One region of the Aeribacillus composti genome, then DNA from elsewhere that is predicted to be linked to it. Evidence: riboswitches for the same ligand, from Rfam matches in the RefSeq annotation. Region 1 holds a riboswitch; each other region holds the start of a gene.
The links. Region 1 has a riboswitch for thiamine pyrophosphate ahead of thiC (phosphomethylpyrimidine synthase ThiC). Riboswitches for the same ligand answer to the same signal wherever they lie in the genome.
Positions count from the first base shown of each region.

Region 1 (4,469 bases):
GCCAGAGCGGAAATCCAAAGCATAATCGGCACAAAAGAGAACAAAATGCCAAGCAAAATAAGACCTAATACGATAAGACCTAGTAAAAGAAAAAATGATACATCCATGTGACATACCTACCTCCTATTCATTTTCATTAATAGCTCTCACAACAATTCGTGAGCCTTCTACTTTAACAATTTTCACTTTTTTTCCTTTCTCAATATACGTCCCTTCTGTCACAACATCCAATCTTTCCTCTCCATCGGTCATTACTGTTCCTGCCGGCCGTAAAGCAGTCACAGTTACACCCGTTTTCCCAATTAAATCTGTACGATTTTGATTGGATACATAACCTTTCTCCGTGCTGATTGAATCATTTAAAATAATTTTTTTAAACCATTTCATACGCTTACCAATCACCTTTGACATAATGAATATTGTGAATATCGAAATGGAACCGGCAATAAAAAGAGAAACCGCCATATGTCCTATATGATCAGCTGCTAAAAATAAACTTAAAAGGACTGAAAGAAAACCGATTGCTCCAATAATTCCTCCTGGAACAAACAATTCTGCAATTATAAGCAGAACCCCAAGCACGAACAAAACAACCGTTTCCAATCCCGCAAGCCCTGCAATAAAATGACCGAAGAAAAACAAAAACAGCGCCAATAGTCCAATAAAACCAGGAATGCCAAACCCAGGAGTGTACAATTCTAACACAAACCCTAAACCGCTAATCGTTAATAATATCGGAATGGTATACATGTTTGTTACAAAACGGGCTATTTTTTCAGCAAACGTCTCCTCAGTCTCCTGGACTTTTGCACCTTCCATTCCGATCGATTTCAAAAGCTCTGCCCGGCTTTTGGCGATGCCTTCACCATACCCGACTTCCATCGCTTGTTTTGCTGTTAATGTTAGTAATTCTACTTTTTCTGCACCATATTCGGGCATATCCAAGCTGCTGTCTACCATCGCCTCAGCGAACATAGGGTCTCTGCCATGAACCTCAGCAGCATTTCTCATCTCTGCTTTCCAAAACGATTGCACTTTTACTTCTGCAGCATTGCCATTGGAGTCAATGACAGCTGCTGACCCAATGGTACCGCCAGGATGGTAATATATTTGATCAGCCCTTAATGCTATATAAGCCCCTGCGGAAATCGCATGTTTATTTACATAAGCGATTGTTTTGATATCTGTATCCATAATCATTTTACCTATTTCTATCGCTGCCTCTAAAGCACCGCCAGGAGTGTTCAATTCAAAAACAATGACATCCGCTTTTTCTTTTTCCGCCTCCTGAATGGATCGTTTAATAAAATGCACCAACCCTTTTTCAATTGTATTTTCAATCGGAATAAAATAAACGGTTTTCCCTTCAGCTGATTTGGCATCAAAAGACGCACAAATAATCGACAAGATGAGCAGCAGAGCGCAAATAGCGAAAAACTTATTGTTTGATTTCAGGCCTCTCCCCCCTTATTTTTTGCCTAATATTATTACGGACAATTGCGCAGAAAGTTTCAAAAATCAACAATTCTGCAAACATACATGAAACGAAAAAATATTTTCATTATTTTTCATATTATGTTACTATTAAAAAAAATATATAACCATCTACTAGGGGTGTCCAATTAGCTGGACTGAGAGAAGAACGCGCCTGAAGTTCTTCAACCCTTTGAACCTGATCTGGATGATGCCAGCGTAGGGAAGTAGGTAGCGGGAGTATTTGTATTGCCTTCTTTTTCTATATTGAATTGATCGGGTTCGTGCTAAAGCGAACCCGTTTTTATTTTTCACATCCCATCTCCCCTCCTATTTTTCTATGCACATCTTCAGATAAAAAAATGGAGGAGGAGAAAAATGAAACATTATTTCGAAAACATGCAGTTTCCAGCAAGCAAAAAAATTTATGTGACTGGGTCAAGACCCGATATTCGGGTTCCGATGAGGGAAATTCAATTAACTCCCACGAAAACGGAAGCGGGAACGTTTGAAAATGAACCTGTAAAGGTTTATGACACGAGCGGTCCCTATACAGATCCTGATTTTCAGGCAGATATTCATAAAGGTTTGCCGGCTGTACGCAAACAGTGGATTTTAGACCGTCATGATGTTGTAGAATATGACGGGCGCCAGGTAAAGCCTGAGGATAATGGATTTCGCAATTGGGAAGATCACAATATTGCCACACCTTTTCATCGAAAGCCTTTCAAAGCAAAAAAAGGTGCTGTCGTTACACAAATGCACTATGCAAAAAAGGGGATCATCACCCCAGAGATGGAGTTTGTGGCGATTCGTGAAAACATGGATCCTGAATTCGTTCGTCAAGAAGTCGCTGCCGGCAGGGCCATTATTCCGTCCAACATTAATCACCCGGAAAGTGAACCGATGATCATCGGCCGGAACTTTCATGTAAAAATTAATGCCAACATTGGCAATTCAGCTGTAACATCGTCAATCGAAGAAGAAGTTGAGAAGATGCTTTGGGCCATCCGCTGGGGCGCTGACACAATTATGGACCTGTCAACAGGAAAAAAAATTCATGCAACAAGAGAATTTATCATCCGCAACTCGCCCGTGCCGGTTGGAACCGTCCCGATTTACCAAGCGCTCGAAAAAGTAAATGGCGTTGCTGAAGAGTTAACATGGGAAATTTACCGTGATACATTAATTGAGCAAGCAGAACAAGGGGTCGATTATTTTACTATACATGCCGGCGTGCTGCTTCGCTATATCCCTTTGACCGTCAACCGGACGACCGGAATCGTATCCCGCGGCGGTTCGATCATGGCGCAGTGGTGTATGGCGCATCATCAAGAAAACTTTTTATACACTCATTTTGAAGAGATTTGCGAAATTTTAAAAACATATGATATTGCCGTTTCATTAGGTGACGGCTTGCGTCCCGGATCTATTCGAGATGCCAATGATGAAGCGCAATTTGCCGAATTGAAAACGCTCGGTGAATTGACGGAAATCGCCTGGAAACATGATGTCCAAGTCATGATCGAAGGCCCTGGGCACATTCCGATGCATAAAATTAAAGAAAATGTTGATTTAGAAAATGAAATTTGCAAGGGGGCTCCTTTTTATACCCTCGGTCCATTAACGACCGATATTGCTCCCGGCTATGATCATATTACGTCAGCCATTGGAGCAGCCATGATCGGCTGGTACGGAACGGCCATGCTATGTTATGTAACTCCGAAAGAGCATTTAGGCCTTCCCAATAAAGAGGATGTGCGCCAAGGTGTTGTTGCTTATAAAATTGCAGCCCATGCCGCAGATTTGGCAAAAGGGCATCCAGGCGCCCAAATAAGGGATGATGCTTTATCAAAAGCCCGTTTTGAATTTCGCTGGAACGACCAATTTAATCTTTCTCTCGATCCTGAACGGGCACGCGAATATCATGACGAAACTTTGCCGGCAGAAGGAGCGAAAATTGCCCATTTTTGTTCTATGTGCGGTCCAAAATTTTGCTCGATGAAAATTTCCCACAATTTAAGAAAAATGGCCGGTTCAAGTGATTCTGATTTCGTTCAGGAAGGTTTGAGGCAAAAAGCAAAAGAATTTATAGAGGGCGGGTCATCCCTTTATCGATAAATAATTTTCAAACTAATGCTCCTAGAAGCTTTAATGGCTTCCAGGAGCTATTCATTCATTAAACGTTTGATCAATCCCGCTGGTTCAATCGGAGCTAAACTTTTATGATATTCATCCACTTTCGATAAAAATTTTGATAGCTGCTTAGATTGCAGCGCTCGAATAATGGAGGCCGAAATATTTGTTTCCTCTTGCCAATTTCGAAAATCAAACACCATCCCGAATTTTGTTAATTTCTCCAAATTTATTTCTTCCTGTCCTGGAAGAGTGTGGTATACAAATATAGGAATTTTTTTGTATAAACATTCGCTGATTGTCACACCCCCGGGCTTTGTCATGATAAAATCGACGCGATTGTACAGATCGTTCATTTGTTCTCTTGAAGAGATGTAAGGTAAAGGAGTAATTCGTGGATGATTTTGTTTTATTAATCGATCATAAAGCTTTCTGTTTTTTCCGCATAACACCATATAATGGATATCATCATCGCGGCTGATTTTTTCCGTTATCTTCTCTATTGAACCGACGCCTGAACTTCCTCCCGAAATTAATCCTCGATAAAAGCGCATGCTATGTACATGTTCATCTTTCCTTTTTGTAAAATTTGGGTGAATAGGAATCCCTGTAACAAAAATCTGTTCTTTTTTTATACCTTTTTCGAGCAAATAATCTTTCATATATGAGTGACCGACAAAATGATAGTCAATTTCTCTTTTTCCCCAAAGGTGATGAATAAAAAAATCTGTGTATACATTGATAACAGGGATGTTGATTTGAGAAGAGGCTTTCAGCCTGGCAAGCAAGTAGGAAGGAAGAGCATGGGTACAAACAATCATTTTCGGATTCAATTCATCAATGATCTTTTTTAAATGGCG
Region 1 covers NZ_CP134501.1:2,646,890-2,651,358, forward strand. The annotation lists gene floA (flotillin-like protein FloA) at 1-107, opposite strand, end outside; gene RI196_RS12905 (NfeD family protein) at 124-1,407, opposite strand; TPP riboswitch at 1,601-1,716, shown strand; gene thiC (phosphomethylpyrimidine synthase ThiC) at 1,852-3,594, shown strand; gene RI196_RS12915 (MGDG synthase family glycosyltransferase) at 3,642-4,469, opposite strand, start outside.

Region 2 (4,469 bases), 1.5 Mb from region 1:
TCCCTCTTCTCCAATAGGAGAAAACAAGATTTGGCGAGAATATCGTTCCATTATGTCGTTAACATTCCTTCCGTTGGACTGCTTGCTTGTGCATACCGTTTTTTCGGAATGCGTCCTGCTTCATATCCAAGTCTGCCTGCTTCAATCGCCAGCTTCATTGCCTTCGCCATTTTCACAGGATCTTTTGCACCGGAAACAGCTGTATTTAATAAGATACCATCTGCTCCCATCTCCATGGCGAGTGCGCAATCTGCCGGCGAACCGATTCCGGCATCAACAATGACTGGAATATTTGCTTGCTCAATAATAAATGATAAATTGAGAGGATTGACAATTCCTTGGCCTGATCCGATCGGAGATGCTCCCGGCATGATGGCATGAACCCCTAATTCTTCAAGCTTCTTCGCCAGAACAACATCGTCTGAAGTGTATGGAAGAACAATAAACCCTTCTTCCAATAACATCTCTGATGCCTTCAATGTTTCAATCGGATCAGGGAGAAGCGTTTTATCATCTCCAATTACTTCCACCTTAATCATATCACATAATCCTGATGCCTTCGCAAGCTTGGCGATTCTGACTGCTTCCTCCGCAGTTTTTGCCCCAGCCGTGTTCGGCAGAAGCGTATATTTTGATAAATCCAACATCTCCAAAAAATTTGGCTGTGAAGGCTCGTAAATATTCATTCTTCTGACGGCAAATGTCAAAATTTCAGCACCTGAGGCTTCCACCGCTTCTTTTTGTATCTCAAAAGACGGATATTTTCCAGTTCCTAACATTAATCTCGACTGAAATGTTTTATCACCTATTTTTAACATGAATCATCATCCCCCTCCAACAAAATGGACAATTTCAATTTGATCACCATCATTTAATGTCTGGATACTGTATTGTTCTTTTGAAACAATTTCACCATTTCGTTCAACGACAACAATTCTTTCCTGTAATTGAAAAAAGTTCAGCAAATCTTCAATGCTTCGAACACTATTCTCCACTTCCATCTGCTGGCCGTTGATGCGAAGTTTCACCGTTTCATCACCTCCCTTTCGCATCAGAAAGCAATCTGTTTAAAGAAAAGGTATGAATATAACGCTCATATTGATTCGTTTTCAAAATCATGTCTTTTACGATCAAGCTTGTAATCGGCGCTAGAAGAATGCCGTTTCGATAATGGCCGGTCGCAAAAAAGATCCCCTCATGCTCCGGGTGCTCGGCAAAATACGGCCAGCCGTCAGCTGTTTGCGGCCTGAGCGACGACCAAGCACTAACGACCGGTTCAGACCCGATTTCTGGCATAATTTTCTGAACCTTTATCATTAATTCGGATACTCCTTTGACTGTCGGATGCGTATCCCAGTCGTTTTCATAAGAAGTTGCTCCAATAATAACGGTGCCGTCTTTTTTCGGTACGATATAACAGTGCTCGTAAAACACTGTTTTGTTGATCACCAGTTTTTTCGGTTTTATGGCTAAGCATTCTCCTTTAACGGGCTTCATTGGATTTCTCAGCCCCAGCTTTTCAAAGAAAAAGCCACTCCAAACTCCGCTTGAAACGACGACTTTTCCACATATAAAAACTCCTTGGGAAGTGACAAGCTTGTATGCTTTTCCCTCTTTAATCACGTCGAAAACAGGACATTGTTCAAAAATAGATGCACCATATTTTCTAGCGCCTTTCGCATATGCGTGGCAAACAGATGAACCTTTCACTTGGCCGTCATGCTTAAGCCAAAGAGCTCCCGCAATGTCTTCAGAAACATGTGGCTCATTTGCCAGTACGTTTTCCCTTGAATGCCATTCTAGTTCATTCTCATCTGCGAGCGATTGCAGAAAGCGGCCTTCTTCCTCAGTAAATGCAAGCCGATACATGCCTTCCTGCACAAGCTCAATATCCACACCAGATTGCTCCAATAATTCTTTTGCAAGGCTCGGATATAAATTTCGGCTCTCTAAGCATAGCTCAAAAAATATGTCTCTTTTTTCATTTTCAGAATGGGCACCCAGCATTCCTGCTGCAGCGGATGTCGCTTTACCTCCGATTTCGCCGCTTTCAAACACGGCGGTCTTCAGCCCTGCTTTTGATAGCTCATAGGCGATCCCTTGGCCGATGACCCCTCCCCCGATGATTCCAACATCAAAAACGTTCATTTTAAAAAGCTTCCCCTTTCCTGAAAAGTTTGGCAGCGCTCTCTGGATCTTTCGAAGAAAAGATATAGGACATAACGGCAATACCGCTTGCTTTTTTTTCTAAAACCTTTTGCATATTATCAGGCGTGATCCCACCGATGGCGATAATAGGAATATTGACGTGTCCAACGATTTTCCTAAGCAAATCTGTTCCCTTTGCCGGAAGTCCTTTTTTACTGTTCGTTTCAAAAACGTTTCCGAAAAAACAATAGTCTGCTCCGTCTTTTTCTGCTTTTACCGCTTCATCTAATGAATGGACGCTGACACCGGCTTTTATTTGCGGAAAAGCGCTTTTCACTTTTTTTACCGGCAGGCCGGTTCCCGGAAGATGAACATTTTGAACGCCTGTTAGGAGCGCAACATCGAGCCGATCGTTGATAACAAGCTGTTCTCTCCTTATCCCGTTTGCCAAAAGCTGTTCTACAAGATGAATGATCTCACATGGTCTTTTATTTTTTTCTCGTATATGAACGTAATCAACATGATCTGATATGGACAAAATTATGCGTATTAGCTCGTTGACCGGTTTTGTTCCGTCTGTTACGGCATGAAGTTCCAACATTGTACATTCCTTTCATGAGAAAGACGCTCACACTCGTCTTTCAAGGTTCAAAACTGGAAAGCAGCTGTCCAAGGGTGAGACTGGAAACAATAAAAAACCACCTTCCTTGCTGGAAAGTGGTAATGGAATATCAGACATATGTTTCAAATTCCCACTTCCCTACGCTGGCATCATCCAGATCAGGTTCAAAGGGTCTTAAAGTCAACACTTTAATCTCAGCCTTTCCAAAGGCTCCCCTAGTGGATGCTTATTAAATTTTCATACTAATTTCATGCTATCACAATTTGTTTTGTTTGCAAATATTATTTGCTAAATTCCAGCTCATCTTTTAACTCATTTACATATTTGCGGGAACCCGTTACAATCAAGCGGTCCCCTTTTTTCAATTCGGTATCGCCGTGAGGCACAATGGAATCTTCACCTCGAAAAATCCGGACAAAGATACAATCTCCTGTAAACGGAAAGTATCGAAGCTTCATTCCATCATATTTTCGGTTATTCATATTAATTTGATAAAGAGAGTTGTCTTGGTTTGTTAAGATCCGCATAACGCCAGGCGATTCGATCAAAGCCCTGAGCAGCGTTTTTGTTGACAGCATGACGGAAAATACGCTGATCCCCTTTTCTTTTAATGCTTGATCCAACTCCGGGGAAGAAATTGAGGCGATGACCTGTTCTACGCCGCATTCTTTTGCATATGTCGCAATTTCCGCATTTCTTTCTTCATCCCCAGTAGCCACTATTACTATATCAGCTTCCATTATGTGGTGTTCATTCAATGATTCTATCGAATAGTCTTTCAATTCTTCAATTTTAAACACCGATTGAGCAGTCCCGTTTTCAATTTTGTCTTGCTGTGTATGATATACGGTTGCTTCATACAAATTTTTGTCCAATTCTCTTGTGACTGGAAGGGTCATTTGATTTGCACCAATAAAAGCAATTTTCTTTTTAGGCTGCACCGCCATTTTTTTAGGGAATAATTTTTTAAATCCTATCGGCGTGATAATGCTTGTTAACACGGCAACTACTATTAGTGCGTCAGCCATTTGCTTATCAATCAGTTCGATTCGCTGTCCAATTTCAGCTGCCGCAATAACTAATGATAAAGTAGCAGTCAACAAGAACGCCGCCGCAATCGTTGTATTCGTATCATACCATTTTCTCAGCACAAAAACGGGAATAAACTTTGAGATCAAGAGGGCGAGAAATAACAAAGGAATTAACAAAAGAAGGTTCGGATCTTTGATCAATTCCCATAAATCCAATTCCACCCCTATCATGACAAAAAAGATCGGGATTAAAAAACCGTAGCCAAACGAATCTAGCTTTTGCACCAAGTCTGAATTAGGCGATAAAAGCGAGACTAAAACTCCCGCAAGGAAGGCGCCTAAAATATTTTCTGCCCCAAGCGTTTCCGATAAACCTACAAGTGCGAGAATTAACGTAAAAACCGCCCTTGTTCCAATTTGAACCGTTCCTTTTGACATCGATTTAATAAAGGATCGACTTTTAAACCTTTTGCCAATGAAGTAAAGCAGTACGCCTGCTGCAAACAAAAGAAGCAGAAGCCACGTATTGCTTTCTCCTTCGCTGTTTAAGGAGACAAAAACCGCCAGCAAAATCATGGTGACAAGGTCGGCTATGACAGCCACCAGCAAAATAATTTGGCCGATGGTTGTTTTCATAATTTGCTCGTCTTTCAGCGTCGGCACTACTA
Region 2 covers NZ_CP134501.1:1,099,829-1,104,297, reverse strand. The annotation lists gene RI196_RS05560 (ThiF family adenylyltransferase) at 1-54, opposite strand, end outside; gene RI196_RS05555 (thiazole synthase) at 51-818, opposite strand; gene thiS (sulfur carrier protein ThiS) at 825-1,028, opposite strand; gene thiO (glycine oxidase ThiO) at 1,036-2,148, opposite strand; gene tenI (thiazole tautomerase TenI) at 2,150-2,749, opposite strand; TPP riboswitch at 2,889-2,997, opposite strand; gene RI196_RS05535 (monovalent cation:proton antiporter family protein) at 3,052-4,469, opposite strand, start outside.
Region 2: it holds a riboswitch for thiamine pyrophosphate, as region 1 does, so the genes downstream of both, tenI (thiazole tautomerase TenI) here and thiC (phosphomethylpyrimidine synthase ThiC) in region 1, are expected to answer to the same signal.

Region 3 (4,469 bases), 630 kb from region 1:
AAAGGAGCTTCCGCTTTCGGTGATAGTCATTTTCTTAGGCTTTTTCAATCTTGCTTTATATTATGTCTTCCATAGAGAAGCCTTGAAAAAACAGCAAATTTAAAAGAATGGCGAAAATAAAGGCACCATTCTTTTTCGAAAACGTCAAATAAGCTTTTTATAAACTTTATCTTTATAAAATTGAGATGCAGATGTGTTGAATATATTCCTTTTCTTCACGATTCGTTCCAATGCTAATTGTTTTTCCGACAGCTTTTGTTGTAATTTTTTCCTTTCTGCTTCATCTTCACAGCATTTTAGTAAATCTTGAATAGTTAATAGTTCCTTTTTCAAGTCATTTTCTTGATCGACCATTCCGGCGTTTCTCAAAAGACGATAAGCCATTCGGAGTTCTTCCGGAATATCAGACAAATCGTCATGCGGGAGAGGCTTCCCCATCCCGGGAAGTTCTTTAAACTCTCCCTCTTCATATGCCTTTTTGATCCGATCCTCAGCAATTTTTGCAAATATATCCACGCTTCACCCTCCCTTCGACCGTTATGTTCGTCCTTTTTCTAAACGCTTTACCCGCTTTTTCATCGCTTTTGTTAAATATCCGCCTTTAAAAGAACGAATTTCATACGAGCTTAAAAACGCTTTTGGTTCTATTTCATTGACAAGGTTTAAAAATTCTTCCTCCCGAGAGCGTTGAGCAACAACTTCCAAACGATACCTGATCGAATTCATTCCTTCTCCTTGAAAGACCGTAACCCCAAAACCAGCCTCCCTCAATTTTTTTACTAATTCGGAATTTTTATCCATTAAATTCACATTGTATGTTACATATCCAAAAGCCAGCTTTTTCTCCAGTTCACCGCCCAACAACAGCCCTGCACCAAAACCGACAATATATGCACTAATATTGTAAATATTAGATAAATCTTGAAAAACTATTCCTAAAGCGACAATATAAATCGCTGCTTCTAGCAAACCTATACCAGCAGCAGCCTTTGTTTGATTTTTCACTAACAAAATAGTTCGGATCGTCAATACTGGTACATACAATAATTGCAGCAAAAAAATAAAAATTGCTTGTAGAAACATGTTGCCTAGACACTCCTTTGTTCCATCATTCTATAAATTATTTTCAAAAAGAAAGAGCTATCATAAACTCAAAATCTGAGATTTGAAACTACATTTTTACAATTCATCTTGATCTGTTATTATGCTTCGAAACTTCCTTTTTCATGCGAATAGGCTGGCGCTTGAAATACATCGCTGTTCTCCATACCCACTCCAACGGCCCTAATTGAAAATATTTAAACCAAATATGGCTGATGATAAGCTGCACGGCAAAAATTGCGAGTGCAAGCCAAAAACCGGCGAAGGGGTATACTTTACCGTACAATCCCAATCCGTAATGATAAAAAATATATGTACAAATAACAGATTGCATGATGTAATTTGTCAATGACATGCGTCCAACAGGCGCAATCTTCTTAACAATTTGCCGGCAGATTGGGTGAAAATATAAAAATATGAGAGAGATCACATAAAACAACATGAGAAATGGTGCACCGAACACCATGTAAAAACTATTTTTAGCGGTGACCGCAAAAATATTTAACGGAAGCCCAATGATAAGCCCGAAAAACCAGATGGCTGTTAATAACCTTCGATGCTTCTCCGGTTCTTGAAAAAGCTTTTGTTTCGCAAATATCATGCCAACTAAAAACATGCTGATATATGGGAGCATGTTTATTATATAGACAAGCGGTTGAAAAGGCCACATGCCAGACATAGACATGTAAAAAAGCCGATCATGAATACGCTGATGGAAAATATCAGTAAAACTTCCGTTTTGATATGAATGGATTGCGTTTCTTGCCTCCTCTTCCAGTAAGGCAGCCTGCTCTCTTTTTTGGACAAAAGCATCCTCACCATTGGATACAGCCGTCATCAAACCAATAAGGAGCAAATATAAACTAAATAAACATACAGTCCATACCAAAAGGGTTTTCCAGGAACACTTCCGGAAAAAAAGGAGAAGAAACCCCAGCACAGCATAATCCATTAAAATGTCTCCATCCCAGATGAAAAATGAATGAATTAGTCCAAATACAAAAAGCACCACCAGTCTGCGTATATATATAGAAACAAAGTTCCTGCCGTTTCCTAAAGCCCGTTCCTCCATGATGATGATTCCAAATCCGAACAATAATGAGAACATTGTAATAAACTTCATTTGTACAAATATTTCCAAAATATTTTTCGTTAGAAAATCCCATGTTCTCCATGTTTCAGTAAAAAAATTTTCGCTGCCTATTTGGTATAAATATACATCTGGATAGCTGAAATGCGCCATATTCACAAGTAAAATGCCAAATATCGCAGCCCCCCGCACCACATCCACTACTTCATAACGCTCACGATTAAGATTCAAACCAAAACCCCCATTCTGAAAAAAGTTCTTATTGTTAACGCCCTTTTTTCATTACTTTTTGTCCAAAGGCTGCATTTCAGCTTTATCGTGTTTAAATTTATTTGAATATAGCGAAAAAAGAATGACAATTTTCTTATAGTCTATTATGATAGACATAAGATTCGAATATCAACAGATCCACAAGGGGAGCTATATGCTGAGAGTGGACGGATATTTCGTCCAGACCCTTTGAACCTGTTAGTTAATGCTAGCGTAGGGATGTGGAAGTATACTGATCCATGATACAGCCTTTTTCCCCCTTATGGATATTTGTTGATAGCAAATAATATACAGGGGGTTTTATTTTTGGAAAAAAATCGCTTATTACTATTAATAGAAGCAGCAATCTTTGCAGCATTGGCAGTTATACTTGATCTTCTCCCTTCCATTCAATTATCATCAGCCATTTCTATATCCATTGCCATGGTGCCTGTACTCATATTATCGTTTCGATCCGGTGCAAAGATTGGCTTCATTTCCGGCTTTTTATGGGGATTATTGCAAATTGTATTAGGTGATGCATACATCCTGACGCCTGTTCAAGGCTTCATCGACTATTTTCTAGCTTTTTCCTTTATCGGTTTAGCCGGTCTTTTCAGCAAAACTATCCAAAATAAGCTGAAAGATGGAAAGAAAAGCTCTGCTCTTGTTTTCATCATCTTTGGCGTCTTCATCGGAGCTTTTGCACGTTATTTTTGGCATTTTATCAGCGGTGTCTTTTTCTTCGGAGAATATGCACCAGAAGGAATGTCAGCGGTCGTTTATTCTTTGATCGTAAACGGCATTACGATGATAGGAGCCTTTGTATTATGCGCTGTCGTTACTGTTATTCTCATTATGGCGGCGCCAAGATTGGTTGTAAAATAAATAAAATAGTCCTCTGCAAAACATGCAGAGGATGATTTTGTTTATAGGGTAAATACTTTCGTTTCAACAGTGTATTTTTTTAATTTTTCACGGCTTACATGAAAACCGATCCCCGGGTTATCAGGCAAGGCAATTTTTCCATTATAAACCGATATTTCCGGTTCAATAATATCTTCTTCCCAATACTTAGATGAACTGGATATATCTCCTGGCAGTGTGAATTGTTCAAGTGTCGCTAAGGCTATATTATGGGCCCGTCCAATCCCTGATTCAAGCATCCCTCCGCACCAAACTGGAACATTTTGCTCTTTGCAAAAATCATGGATTTTTTTTGCTTCTGTCAAACCGCCAACACGGCCGATTTTTATATTCATAATTTTGCAGCTTCGAAGTTCAACAGCCTTTCGAGCATCTTCGAAGGAACAAATACTTTCATCTAAACAGATCGGTGTGTCCAATTCTTTTTGAAGTTTGCTATGATCCACAATATCATCGTGCGCAAGAGGCTGCTCAATCATCATTAATTGAAACTCATCCAATTGTTTTAGATGATTTATATCTTTTAATGTATAGGCACTGTTCGCATCAGCCATTAAATCCAAGTTCGGAAAATGCTTCCGTATTTCCTTAACTACTTCAATATCCCAACCGGGTTTAATCTTTATTTTTACTCTCTTGTATCCTTCCTCCTGATATTGTTCAATAAGACTGATTAAATCTTTTATTGTCGGCTGAATACCGATGCTCACCCCAGCTTCAACTTCTTTTTTCATTCCCCCGAGAGCTTGTGAAAGAGGTATATTTTGCTGTTTTGCATATAGATCCCACACGGCACCTTCCAAAGCCGCTTTTGCCATATAATTTCTGCGAATAAAACGAAACGATTCAGCCAACTCACGAGGATGATGAAACGACGTCTTTGATAAAATCGGAATGAGGAAATCTTCGATCATGTGCACAGTTGTTTTCACGGTTTCTTCTGTATACCATGGAGTGGAAAAAGCAACCCCTTCTCCAAAACCGGCTGCACCATCATCATCCTTTACTTCTACGATCAACAATTCGCGATCGTGAATGTCTCCATAGCTAGTAGAAAATGGGGCTTTCAAACGCATCTGTAATATATGCAAAACAATTTTCT
Region 3 covers NZ_CP134501.1:3,274,568-3,279,036, forward strand. The annotation lists gene RI196_RS15985 (hypothetical protein) at 1-103, shown strand, start outside; gene RI196_RS15990 (DnaJ family domain-containing protein) at 145-516, opposite strand; gene RI196_RS15995 (DUF2179 domain-containing protein) at 538-1,083, opposite strand; gene RI196_RS16000 (DUF418 domain-containing protein) at 1,187-2,422, opposite strand; TPP riboswitch at 2,595-2,698, shown strand; gene thiT (energy-coupled thiamine transporter ThiT) at 2,768-3,328, shown strand; gene menC (o-succinylbenzoate synthase) at 3,370-4,469, opposite strand, start outside.
Region 3: it holds a riboswitch for thiamine pyrophosphate, as region 1 does, so the genes downstream of both, thiT (energy-coupled thiamine transporter ThiT) here and thiC (phosphomethylpyrimidine synthase ThiC) in region 1, are expected to answer to the same signal.